DNA from 3 places in the Streptomyces sp. NBC_00483 genome. Region 2 is predicted to be linked to each of the others. Evidence: riboswitches for the same ligand, from Rfam matches in the RefSeq annotation. Region 2 holds a riboswitch; each other region holds the start of a gene.
What was found. A riboswitch is a leader RNA that binds a small molecule or an ion and turns the genes downstream of it on or off. The one in region 2 is predicted to bind cyclic di-AMP.
Positions count from the first base shown of each region.

Region 1 (4,178 bases), 1.6 Mb from region 2:
CGTAACCGGCCTCCTTGATCGCCTCAAGGATGAGGTCCAGGGCGGCACGGTTGGAGTCGAGGTTCGGCGCGAAGCCGCCCTCGTCGCCGAGGCCGGTGGCCAGGCCCTTGCTCTTCAGGACCTTCTTCAGCGTGTGGTAGACCTCGGCGCCCCAGCGAAGGGCCTCGGAGAAGGACTCCGCGCCGATCGGGGCGATCATGAACTCCTGGATGTCGACGTTGGAGTCGGCGTGCGACCCACCGTTCAGGATGTTCATCATCGGGACGGGCAGCAGGTGCGCGTTCGGACCACCGAGGTAGCGGAACAGCGGCAGGTCGGAGGCCTCGGAAGCGGCGTGCGCGACGGCGAGCGAGACGCCGAGGATCGCGTTGGCGCCGAGCGAGCCCTTGTTGTCGGTCGCGTCCAGGTCGAACATCGCCTGGTCGATCAGGCGCTGCTCGGTGGCGTCGTAACCGACCAGCTCCGGGCCGATCTGCTCGATGACGGCGAGGACGGCCTTCTCGACACCCTTGCCGAGGTAACGGTTGGGGTCACCGTCACGGAGTTCGATGGCCTCGAAGGCACCGGTGGAGGCACCCGACGGGACGGCGGCACGGCCGGTGCTCCCGTCGTCGAGGCCGACCTCGACCTCGACCGTGGGGTTGCCTCGGGAGTCCAGGATTTCCCGGGCTACGACGACGTCGATGGACGGCACGAGCATCTCCTTCTTGGATGTGACGCAGGCTATGCGGGCGGCTGCTTGGTACGTGGTCCCGCACCCCTGAGCGTAACCGGCTCGCGGGCATCGGCCATCCGAACGCCCGCCTCGTGGACAACGCCGATAGCGAAATGTTCCTTAACTGAACAAAAACAGCGACCTCCGCCCCGGCTGTGCCGGGACGGAGGTCGCCGAAGTGAGCGACCCGTGGGGACGGGGTGCGGCGGGGCTCGGCGTCCGCCGATGCCGAGCCCGTACCTGACGGCCTGGGAGGGCCTGGGGTGGTCCTGTGCGGACCGGTGGTCCTCTGCGGACCGGACGTCTTAGCTGAGGTGCAGCTGCTGACCCGGGTAGATCAGGTTGGCGTCCTTGACGATGTCCTTGTTCTTCTGGAACAGCTGCTGCCAGGTCGTGTCGTGCGCCTCGGCGATCTTGCTGAGGGTGTCACCGGACTTGACCTTGTACTCGCCGTCACCCTTCTCGACCTTGTTGCCGGTCGGGGTGGTGACGGTGTCCTGCTTCGGAGCCGCCTCCTGCTTCGGGGCCTCCTGCTTCGGGGCCTCCTGCTTCGGCTGCTCGCGCTGCTCGGAGCGGTCGGCACGCTGCTGCGTGTCCTGCTGCTGCGTGCTCTGGGTGTCCTGCTTCTGGGTGTCCTGCTGCTGCGAGGACGAGTCGTCGGCGCCACCCTCGTTCGGGGTGGAGGACAGGCCCGAGCCGCAGTTCGGCCAGGCACCGTTGCCCTGGGAGGCGAGGACCTTCTCGCCGACGGCTATCTGCTGGGCCTTGGAGGCCTGGTCGGCGGAGGAGGCGTACTGGTCGCCGCCGTAGGCGGACCAGGTGGAGGACGAGAACTGGAGGCCGCCGTAGAAACCGTTGCCGGTGTTCGTGGACCAGTTGCCACCGGACTCGCACTGCGCGACCTGGTCCCACTCGGACGTGGTCGCGGCGGAGGCGGACGTCGCACCCATCAGCGGCACGGCGACGGCGGCAGCGGCGACACCGCCGAGCGTGGCGACGCGGACGGCCTTGGACGGGCGGCGGTGCTTGTTCTTGCCGGAAAACAGCATGGAGATATCTCCTCACCGACGCCTGCGAGGTGAGCTGTCGGGTTCGGGCCAGTGAGTGCCCGGCAGACGCATCCTTGTGCGCTGCTTAACCCCAAGCCCGTCCGGTCTCCCGGAAGGGCACTTACCTGGGTCCCCCGCTCCTGCCTACGGCGCATACGCGTCGACTGTTCCCGTACGGACGTTGGCAGGATTCGGCGTGACGTCCATCGGGGCCCGCTGAAGCGAGCGGTCACGAACGTAAGCGGTCGATCCGTCCGATTTCAAAGTCGATCAGGGGCTTTGAGACCCATGTCTCACTTGATCAATATCGGACAAAGCCCCTTCAACCGCCCCGAACTCCCGCTACTTTTTGTCCGATCCGTCCCCAAGATCCAGGCTCTGACCAGGAAGGATGAGGTCTGGGTCGGTACCGACCGTCTCCTTGTTCCGCTCGTAGAGCGCATCCCATCCGCCGTGCACGTCCTGGGCCTTCGCGATGTCCCAGAGGTTGTCGCCGGCGTGCACCTTGTACGTGTCGCCGTCGCGCTTGTCGTCGCGCGAGGCGTGACGCCCCTCTCCCGTACGGGAGTCGGAGCCGCCCTCGTCGGCGCGGTCGCCGCGGTGGCGGCCCGACGTGGCGCTGTCCTGCGTCTCGCCGGAGGGCGAGGCGGACGGCGGGGCCGTCTCGGAGGCGGCGTCGTCAGAAGGCGCGTGGGACTTGTCACTTGAAGAGGTCGAGGACTCCTCGGCCTTGTTACCGGAGGTATCGCCCGACTCGTCCGCCGAGGCCTTGTCCGACGCGTCGGAGCCCTCCGCCTCGTCGTGACCCTTGTCTCCCGAATCCGCCGATTCGGTCGAGTCGCCCGGATCGCTCGATTCGCTCGAATCCGTCGCGTCCGTGGAGCCCGCCTTGTCGGCGTCCTCGTCGGCGCTCTTGTCGCCACCCTCGTCCGACTTGCTGTCGGCATCGGTGTCGGACGAAGCGGAGGACTCGGACGGCTGCGGCGACGCGGACACGCCCGGGTCGACGTCCGCCGAGTCGTCGTCCTTGGTGAGGTCGGCGGTGAGCGAGCACATCGGCCAGGCGCTCACGCCCTTGTCGTCAAGAACCTTCTCGGCAACGGATATCTGCTGCGAGCGGCTGGCCTGGTCGGCACGCGGGGCGTAGTCGAGCCCCCCGTACTCCTCCCATCTCTCCTGCGTGAACTGGAGTCCGCCGTAGTAGCCGTTACCGGCGTCCAGGCTCCACTGCCCACCGCTCTCGCACTCGGCGAGCTTGTCCCACGCCTGCGTGGTCGCGGCGCTCGCGCCGCTCGCGGCGAACAGCGGGATCGCGATGGCGCTGCCGGCGACCCCGGCGGCGACGACGAGAGCAGGGGCCTGACGGGGGCGACGGTGACGACCGTTCCCGGAGAGCATGCGTTTGCCTTTCGCGAGACTGATGCTGCTACGCGCGACGGGTAGTGCAAGTGGTGCGAGTTGTGCATGTGTCGCGATGATCCGTGAACGTAGCGGCACTCGAACGCCTGTCACAAGTCGATGCAGCGTAGATCACGTGAAAGTCACAGTGTTGACGGTCCGTCAGCTGACCCGTCGGTTCCGGTGGGGATCTGACGCGGGGTGAACTCCACCGGGAGCGTGCGCAGTCCGCGCATGATGAGGCCGCCGCGCCACCGCAAATCGGTAGGTTCCACCGCAAGTCGCAGGTCCGGGAGGCGGGTCAGGAGGGTGGCGAGGGCGGTCTGTCCCTCCAGGCGGGCGAGCGGGGCGCCGAGGCAGTAGTGGATGCCGTGTCCGTAGCCGAGGTGCTGGTTGTCGCGGCGGGAGAGGTCGAGGGTGTCGGGTTCTGTGAAGCGCGCCGGGTCGCGGTCGGCGGCGGCGAGCACGACGAGGACCGGGTCGCCCACGCCGATCTCCTGGCCGCCGATGGTCAGCGGCTCCCTGGCGAAGCGCCACGTGGCCATCTCCACCGGGCCGTCGAAGCGCAGCAGTTCCTCGATCCCGGTCGCCAACAGCCCCGTCTCCCCCGCCGCGATCGACCTCTGCAGGCGCTCACGCTGGTCGGGGTGTGTGAGCAGGGCGTACGTGCCATTGCCGATCAGGTTGACCGTAGTTTCAAAACCGGCGAAGAGCAGCACGAAACACATGGCCGCCACCTCGTTCTCCGTGAGGTGTTCGCCGTGGTCGGAGGCGCGGATCAGCTCGGAGATCAGGTCGTCGGTGAGGTCGCCGCGCTTGCGGTGGATCAGCTCCACCAGGTACGCGCGGATCCGCTTCACCGCGCGTCCCACCCCGCCGCGCGGTCCACCGCCGTGGCGGATCATCATGCCTGCCCACTCGCGGAAGTCGTCCTGGTCCTCGCGGGGGACGCCGAGCAGGTCGCAGATGGCGTAGATGGGGAGGGGGAAGGCGAAGTCGTGGATGAGGTCGGCTTC
Region 1 is NZ_CP107880.1:4,258,848-4,263,025, forward strand. Features, by position in the region: gene eno (phosphopyruvate hydratase) at 1-694, opposite strand, end outside; gene OHA73_RS18780 (transglycosylase family protein) at 1,021-1,764, opposite strand; cyclic di-AMP (ydaO/yuaA leader) riboswitch at 1,769-1,926, opposite strand; gene OHA73_RS18785 (transglycosylase family protein) at 2,107-3,162, opposite strand; gene OHA73_RS18790 (cytochrome P450 family protein) at 3,306-4,178, opposite strand, start outside.
Region 1: another riboswitch for cyclic di-AMP. It lies ahead of OHA73_RS18780 (transglycosylase family protein); the one in region 2 lies ahead of OHA73_RS26340 (C40 family peptidase).

Region 2 (4,178 bases):
TCCACAGGTTCTTGGGCCGACGCGACTCGTTGCGCTCGATGACCGCGTTCGCCGCGCTGAGGATCGTCTGCGTGGAGCGGTAGTTCTGCTCCAGGAGGATCGTCTTCGCGTTGGGGTAGTCGTCCTCGAAGTCGAGGATGTTACGGATCGTGGCGCCGCGGAACGCGTAGATCGACTGGTCCGCGTCACCCACGACGCACAGCTCGGCCGGGTCCGCGTCCTCGCCCTCGGTGGGGCCGACCAGCTCGCGCACCAGCGCGTACTGCGCGTGGTTCGTGTCCTGGTACTCGTCGACCATGACGTGGCGGAAGCGGCGGCGGTAGTGCTCGGCGACGTCCGGGAACGCGCGCAGCATGTTCACCGTCGTCATGATCAGGTCGTCGAAGTCCAGCGCGTTCGCCTCGCGCAGGCGCGCCTGGTACATCGCGTAGGCCTGGGCGAGGGTCTTCTCGAAGCCGTCGGCCGCGGTCGCCGCGAAGTCCTCCTCGTCGATCAGCTCGTTCTTGAGATTGCTGATCTTGGCGCTGAAGGACTTCGGCGGGAACTTCTTCGGGTCCAGGTCGAGGTCGCGGCAGACGAGCGCCATGAGCCGCTTGCTGTCGGCGGCGTCGTAGATCGAGAAGGAGGACGTGAAGCCCAGCTTCTTGCTCTCCCGGCGCAGGATGCGGACGCAGGCGCTGTGGAACGTGGAGACCCACATGGCGTTCGCGCGCGGGCCCACGAGGTCCTCGACGCGCTCCTTCATCTCGCCCGCGGCCTTGTTCGTGAACGTGATCGCGAGGATCTGGCCGGGGTGCACTTCGCGCTCGGCGAGCAGGTACGCGATGCGGTGCGTGAGGACGCGGGTCTTGCCGGATCCGGCGCCCGCGACGATGAGCAGCGGGGTGCCGCCGTGCGTGACGGCCGCCTGCTGGTTCTCGTTCAGCCCCTCCAGGAGGGTGGCCGCGCTCAGGACCGGGCGCGGGGCGCCGTCCCGGTAGTGCGTGTCCCTGTCTTCGGGCGCGCCGAGCCTCCCGCCGAACAGGTCGTCCGGCATCGGCTCCGGTGCCCCGTCGTCGTACTCGGGGTCCGGAGGCGGCGGCGGGGGCTCCTCCGCACCGTTCTTCTGGAGGCCGGTCAGGAAGCTGTCGTCAAAGAGGCTGCTCATCGCTCTCCGAGTCTAGGCCGCCCCACTGACAACCCGTGGCTGCCTTCGGAACTCCAAGGGCCCTGCTCCGAACTCCATGGGCTCTCCTCGGAACTCCGAGGGCCCTCCAGAGGCCAGATCACGAAAATGTATCGGGCATATCGAACATCAACCTTCACAGCAGCCACACGAGTTGGCTACGGTGCAGCCGGGCAGCCCGTCCCCCCGCCCGCGGATGTCGCGGCGAACGGGCAGCCCCCGCTGAGTTCCGTACGCCGTAAGGCAGGGAACCGGGGACCCAACCGACCTTGGGGTGAATCGGTCAGCCGACCGTAGGGCAGCCTTCCGCGTACCACGCCCGAACCCGACAGCTAACCCGGTAGGCGGAGGACGGAAGGAGTCGCCTGCCTTGGCGTCGCACCGCAAGCCCCGCAGCCGTTCCCGGATCACCGGCGGCCTTCGCACGACCCCCGCGGTCGGCATCACCACCGCCGCCCTCACCTCCGTGGCACTGCTCTCGCAGACGGCACAGGCCGCGCCCGCGCAGCCGTCGTCCAAGCCGCGCCTCGAAGAGGTCCAGCAGAAGGTCGACACCCTGTACCGGCAGGCCGAGGTCGCCACCCAGAAGTACAACGGGGTGAAGGAGCGGACCGACTCCAAGAAGCAGCAGGTCGACAAGCTCCTCGACGATGTCGCCCAGCGCACCGACGACATGAACACGGCCCGCCAGAAGCTCGGCAGATACGCCGCCGAGCAGTACCGCTCGGGCGCGGTCAGCGACACCGCGACCATGTTCCTCGCGGACGACCCGGAGGACTACTTCTCGCAGCGCCAGCTGATGAGCCGGCTCACCGACGAGCAGAAGAAGTCGGTCGACGACTATCAGGCGCAGGCGCGCGAGACCGCGAAGAAGCGCACCGAGGCGCAGTCGAGCCTCCAGGACCTCACCGAGTCGCAGACCGAGCTGAGGTCGACGAAGGAGACCGTCCAGACGAAGCTCTCCGACGCGCGCAAGCTGCTGGCCGACCTGACGGCCAAGGAGAAGGCGCGGCTCGCGGCGATCCAGAAGGCCAAGGAGGAGGCGGCCCGCAAGAAGGCCGCCGAGCTGGCCGCCAAGCAGAAGGCCGCGGAGGCGAAGCGGAAGGCGGCCGAGGAGGCCGCGCAGAAGGAGCAGGAGTCGTCCGGCTCCTCGGGCTCGGGTTCCTCGGGCTCCTCCGGCTCCGGTTCCTCTTCCTCGGACGCCTCGTACGCCACGAAGGCCGCGCAGGCGCTCGCGTTCGCCAAGTCGCAGGAGGGCAAGCCGTACGTGTGGGGCGCCACGGGCCCGGACTCGTACGACTGCTCGGGCCTGACGCAGGCGGCGTGGAAGTCCGCGGGGATCTCGCTGCCCCGGACGACCTGGGACCAGGTCGAGGTCGGCAAGACGGTGCCGCTCTCCGACATCCAACCCGGTGACCTGGTGTTCTTCTACGACGACATCAGCCACGTGGGCCTCTACATGGGCGACGGCATGATGGTCCACGCGCCGAAGCCGGGCGCGGTCGTGCGCGAGGAGTCGATCTACTACGACGGCACGTCGTCGATCCACAGCGTGGTGCGGCCGGCCTGACCCCACACAGAAGGGCCCGGCAGGTGCGACCTGCCGGGCCCTTCTGTACGTCTTGGTACGCGCTTGTACGTCTTGGTACGCGCTCGCTCAGGTCCAGAGCACCGCGATGAAGATGTTGACGACGGTGAGCGCGCCGACCGTGATGAAGAGGCCCTTCTCCGCCTTCTCCTCGTCCCGCTTCACGTAGACGATGCCGAGGATCACGATCAGGAGCGCGAGCTTCACGCCGATCTTGATGTTGTTCACGGTGCTGCCGTCGGCCTGGTTGAGGCCGACCAGGGCGACGCCGGTCACCAGCATGGTCAGGGCGCCGTGCAGCATCGCCTTGTTGAAGCGGGCCGCGCCCTCCTTCATCGCCGACATCTGCGTGAGGAAGCCGCCGAGCAGCGAGGCGATGCCGATGATGTGCAGGCCGACGAAGAGGTGGATGAGTACGTCCATGGCTCGGAGCCTAACCGGACGCCCATGGCCCACTACGGGCACCCCTTTGCCACTCTGTTATCACTCTCCGCCACCATCCGTAACAAACAGGCCAGTTGCGAACAATCCGACACCAACCCGTTACGCAGAGGTTTAGCGTCCTTCCTCAGGTGACCGGCTCCCCACCGCCGCCCGGGCCAGGGGCGGCAGTCGGACACCCCGCCGAGAAAGGTCCGGCGGCGGCCCGCTCCCCTGTGCGGGCCGCCGCCGGACGCGCGACCGGGGGCCGTGCGATGCGTACGGCGCCCAGAGGAGGACCTTGTGCCGGCAGCTCATCGAAAGCCCCGACCGCGTTCGCTCCGCGGTGGGGGCACGGCCCGCACCGCGGCCACGCTCGCCCTCGCTTCCGCGGCCACCGTCACCGCCCTCGATGGCGGGGCGGCGCACGCGGAGCCCGAGCTCGGCCCCGCACAGGTGCGGGCCAAGGTCGACAAGCTGTACCAGGAGGCGGAGGTCGCCACCCAGAAGTACAACGGGGCGAAGGAGAAGGCGGACGGGGCGCGGAAGAAGGTGGACGCCCTCCAGGACGAGGCGTCCCGGCGCACCGAATCGCTCAACTCCCAGCGGGAGAAGCTGGGTTCGGTCGCGGCCTCCCAGTACCGCACGGGAGGCGTGGACCCGTCGGTCCAGCTGCTCCTCTCCTCCTCCCCCGACGCCTATCTCGACAAGGCGTCCCTCACGGAGCGCGTCGGCGCGCGGCAGGCCGCCGCGGTCACCCGCGTACAGGGCGAACTCCGCGAGATCGACCAGCTGCGCGGCGACGCCGACGGCACGCTCTCCGAACTGCGCGCCAAGAAGGCCGAGTTGGAGGACAACAAGAAGAAGGTGAAGCGAAAACTCGCGGAGGCCCGGCGCCTCCTCGACCGCCTCACCCCTGAGGAGCGCACCGCCACCCCCGCGACGAGCGAGCGCTCCTCCCGCTCGGCGGAACGCGCCGACCTCTCCCAGGCGCCCAACTCCCGC
Region 2 is NZ_CP107880.1:5,841,520-5,845,697, reverse strand. Features, by position in the region: gene pcrA (DNA helicase PcrA) at 1-1,147, opposite strand, end outside; cyclic di-AMP (ydaO/yuaA leader) riboswitch at 1,376-1,527, shown strand; gene OHA73_RS26340 (C40 family peptidase) at 1,536-2,735, shown strand; gene OHA73_RS26335 (hypothetical protein) at 2,823-3,176, opposite strand; gene OHA73_RS26330 (C40 family peptidase) at 3,477-4,178, shown strand, end outside.

Region 3 (4,178 bases), 1.2 Mb from region 2:
GGGCAGCATCACATGGCTGAGCGCCGCGTCAACGTCGGCTGGGCCGAGGGCCTCCACGCCCGCCCCGCTTCCATCTTCGTCCGCGCTGCCACGGCGGCCGGTGTTCCCGTGACGATCGCCAAGGCCGACGGCAACCCCGTCAACGCCGCCTCCATGCTGGCGGTGCTCGGCCTGGGCGCGCAGGGCGGCGAGGAGATCGTGCTGGCTTCCGACGCCGAGGGCGCGGACGCCGCGCTCGACCGTCTGGCGAAGCTGGTCGCGGAGGGGCTCGAGGAGCTTCCCGAGACCGTCTGACACAAAGACAAAAAGCAGTACGGCTGAGCCGCGCGTTCCCCTTCGGGGCGCGCGGCTTTTTCGTTCACTATTGCGGCGCGAATTGGGCAGCTGGAAATGGGCGGCAGGAAATAGGCAGCGGGAATTCATCCGCGCCTCGTTCAACCCATTCACCGAATAGTGCACTTCTTTGTATACGGCGCTGTTGTTAAACCTGACGCCCCACTGTGTTGACTGCATGTTGCGAAGTCCTCACATGCTCGCCCGCGCGGGGGACGCGCAGCCTGTGGGCGGCCGTCGCGCGCTCCGCGTGCAGGGTGGCCAGGGCGCGGGCACGCTCCGCGTCGCCCCGTGCCACGGCGTCGACGATGGCGCCGTGCTCGGCCCAGGACTCGGCCGGCCGGGCCGGGCTCTCCACGGCGTACATCCAGGCGATCTTGTGGCGGAGCTGGGTGAGCAGGGTGATCAGGCCGGGGCTGCCGGAGGCCTGGGCGAGCGTCTCGTGGAACCAGCTGCCGAGGGAGCGCAGATCCTCGCTCTGACCTCGCCGGGAGCGCTCCTGCCCCAGCCTGACCAGGCCACGCAGCACCTTGAGGTGAGCCTCGGTGCGGCGCTGCGCGGCGCGGGCGGCGCCCATGGGTTCGAGCAGCATGCGGATCTCCAGGAGGTCGGCCGCCTCCCGCTCGGTGGGTTCGGCCACGCACGCGCCCGCGTGCCTGCGCGTGACGACGAACCCCTCCGCCTCCAGGGTCCGCAGCGCCTCGCGGACGGGCACGCGCGAGACCCCGTAGCGACGCGCGAGCAGTTCCTCGGTGAGCCTGCCGCCGCGCTCGTAGACGCCGGCGACGATGTCGTCGCGGATCGCTGTGCATACCGACTGCGCGGGAATGCGCATGACTCGACCTCCGCCTCAATGCCCGCGATACGCGGTCGATTGACGCCCGGTCAAGCGCGAATGACACGTGGCCGGAACGTTTACCCGGTGACTCTATTCCACCGGACTTGAATTTCCGACGAGGGAACTGAATCCAGGGATATTTTTTGGACAGTGCAGACCCGCGCACGCGAAAGCCCCGGCTCGGTGAGCCGGGGCTTTCGTGGAGTGTGCCTGACGGGTCAGACGTTCACACCGTGCTGGCGCAGGTACGCGACGGGGTCGATGTCCGAGCCGTAGTCGGGGCCGGTGCGGGCCTCGAAGTGGAGGTGCGGGCCCGTCACGTTGCCGGTGGCGCCGGAGAGGCCGATCTGCTGGCCGGGGGTGACGTCCTGGCCGACGGAGACGCCGATCGAGGACATGTGACCGTACTGGGTGTACGTACCGTCCTTCATCTTGATCACGACGTTGTTGCCGTACGAGCCGCCCCAGCCGGCCTCGACGACGGTGCCCATGCCGACCGCGTGCACCGAAGTGCCGCTGGAGGCGTGGAAGTCGATGCCGGTGTGGCTACCGGAGGACCACAGTCCGCTGCCGGCCTGGTAGGCGGTGGAGACGTACGAGCCGGAGATCGGCGACACGAAGCTGTTCAGGCGCTTGCGCTCGGCCTCGCGGGCGGCGCGCTCCTTGGCCTCGCGCTCCTTCTGGGCCTTCTCGGCTGCCCGCTTCTTGGCCTCCGCCTCGGCCTTGCGCTTGGCCTCCTCGGCCTTCTTCTTGGCCTCGGCCTCGGCCTTCGCCTTGGCGGCGGCCTTCTGCTGCGCGGTGGCCTGCGCGTCGATCTGCTCGGCCAGGGAGTCGCCGATGGCCACGGCCTGCGTGAGGCCGTCGTGCGGGGCTATCGCGGTGTCGGCGGCGAGTGCGGGGGCGGCGAGGCCACCCACCACGCCCGTCGTGGTGATTGCGGCGACGCCGGCGACCTGAGCGGTGGTACGCGTCAGGCGGCTGGGACGGCGGTGCTTCCCGGTGGCACGGGTGAACGCCATGAAGTGGCTGATCCTTTCCTTCCTTCTCGCCTACCGGGTTAGCTGACGGGTTCGGAGCAGGAAGGTCTCCTACAGGCCCCCTCCCCTTACGGGAAGAGCGCCCGATTCACCCCAGGGACTTCGGTGGGTCCCCGGCTCCCCTGGCTCGCACCATGGGGACTCGGCGATGACTGTCCGGTGTCGCGGGCGCGACGTACGTCTGGCGGACAGCCGGAGGGAACGCTAAGCGGGGCGTCTTTGGATCGACAAACAGAACCCGGCTTTTGTAGTGCACGCCACAGGGCAGACAGGCAACCACTACATCAATTCGGACATTTGTGATCGTGTGGTGATTGAAGATGATCGTGACGGACGCCACGAAGCCCCGGCGGCCGATGCCGGCGCCGGGGCTTCGTGGTGTGCCGCGGGAGAGGAACTCAGCCCGCGACCACCGTGACTTCGCCGATGCCGAGCGCCTTGACCGGCTCCTCGATCTGCGCGGCGTCACCCACCAGGATCGTCACCAGGCGATCCGCCGGGAACGCGCTCACGACGGCGGCCGTGGCCTCCACGGTGCCCGTGGCGGCCAGTTGCCGGTACACCTGCGCCTGGAAGTCGTCGGGCAGGTGCTGCTCGACCTGGTCGGCGAGGGTGCTCGCGACGGCCGCGGCGGTCTCGAACTTCAGCGGGGCCACACCCACCAAGTTCTGTACGGCGGTGTCCCGTTCGGCATCCGTGAGCCCCTCGGCCGCCAGCGTGCGCAGGACCTTCCACAGGTCGTCGAGCGCGGGCCCGGTGTTCGGAGTGTCCACCGAGCCGCTGATGGCGAGCATCGCGGCGCCGCTGCCGTCGGGCGCGGAGCGCAGCACCTGGGCGAAGGACCGCACTCCGTAGGTGTAGCCCTTCTCCTCGCGCAGGACGCGGTCCAGGCGCGACGTGAGAGTGCCGCCCAGGCAGTACGTGCCGAGGATCTGCGCGGCCCACACACGGTCGTGCTTGTCCGGTCCGACCCGGCCCATGAGCAACTGCGTCTGCACGGCACCGGGACGGTCCACGATGATCACGCGGCCGGTGTCGTCGGCGACGACCGGCGGCACGGGGCGCGGCTCGGCGGTGTCGCCGGTCCAGGCGCCGAGCGTGTCGGCGAGGAGGGCGTCCAGGTCGATGCCCGTCAGGTCGCCCACGACGACGGCCGTGGCGGTGGCGGGGCGTACGTGCCGGTCGTAGAAGGCGCGCACGGCCGCCGCGTCAATGGCCGAGACGGTCTCCTCGGTGCCCTGGCGCGGGCGCGACATGCGCGCGTCGGCCGGGAAGAGCTGCTTGGAGAGCTCCTTGGCGGCGCGCCGGGCCGGGTTGGCGGCCTCGTGCGGGATCTCGTCCAGGCGGTTGCGGACGAGGCGCTCGATCTCGCTGTCGTCGAAGGCGGGGGCCCGCAGGGCGTCGGCCAGGAGGGCGAGGCCCTTGGAGAGGCGGGAGGCCGGCACTTCGAGGGAGGCACGGACGCCGGGGTGGTCGGCGTGCGCGTCCATCGTGGCGCCGCAGCGCTCCAGCTCGGCGGCGAACTCCTCGGCGGAGTGCTTGTCCGTGCCTTCGTTGAAGGCACGCGCCATGATCGTCGAGACGCCGTCGAGGCCCTTCGGTTCCGCGTCAAGCGGTGCGTCCAGGTGCACCTCCACGGCGATGACCTGCTGTCCCGGCCGGTGGCAGCGCAGCACCGTCAGGCCGTTGGGGAGCGCGCCGCGCTCCGGGGCCGGGAACGCCCAGGGCTTGGGCTCGCCCGCCTGCGGCCGCGGGTGGAAGTCCATGTTCGCGAGCTGCTCGGTCACTGGCCCGCCTCCTCAGCGATCTCGGCGTTCTCGGTGTCGGCGGGCGCGGTCGGCTCGTACACGAGGGACGCGCGGTTGTCGGGACGCAGGCGCGCCTTGGCGATCTCCTGGACCTCCTCCGCGGTCACGTCCAGAACGCGTCCCACGGCGGTCAGGGCGAGCTGCGGGTCGCCGAACAGGACG
Region 3 is NZ_CP107880.1:7,031,820-7,035,997, reverse strand. Features, by position in the region: gene OHA73_RS31625 (HPr family phosphocarrier protein) at 13-294, shown strand; gene OHA73_RS31620 (GntR family transcriptional regulator) at 482-1,168, opposite strand; gene OHA73_RS31615 (M23 family metallopeptidase) at 1,390-2,190, opposite strand; cyclic di-AMP (ydaO/yuaA leader) riboswitch at 2,203-2,366, opposite strand; gene OHA73_RS31610 (M16 family metallopeptidase) at 2,607-3,974, opposite strand; gene OHA73_RS31605 (M16 family metallopeptidase) at 3,992-4,178, opposite strand, start outside.
Region 3: another riboswitch for cyclic di-AMP. It lies ahead of OHA73_RS31615 (M23 family metallopeptidase); the one in region 2 lies ahead of OHA73_RS26340 (C40 family peptidase).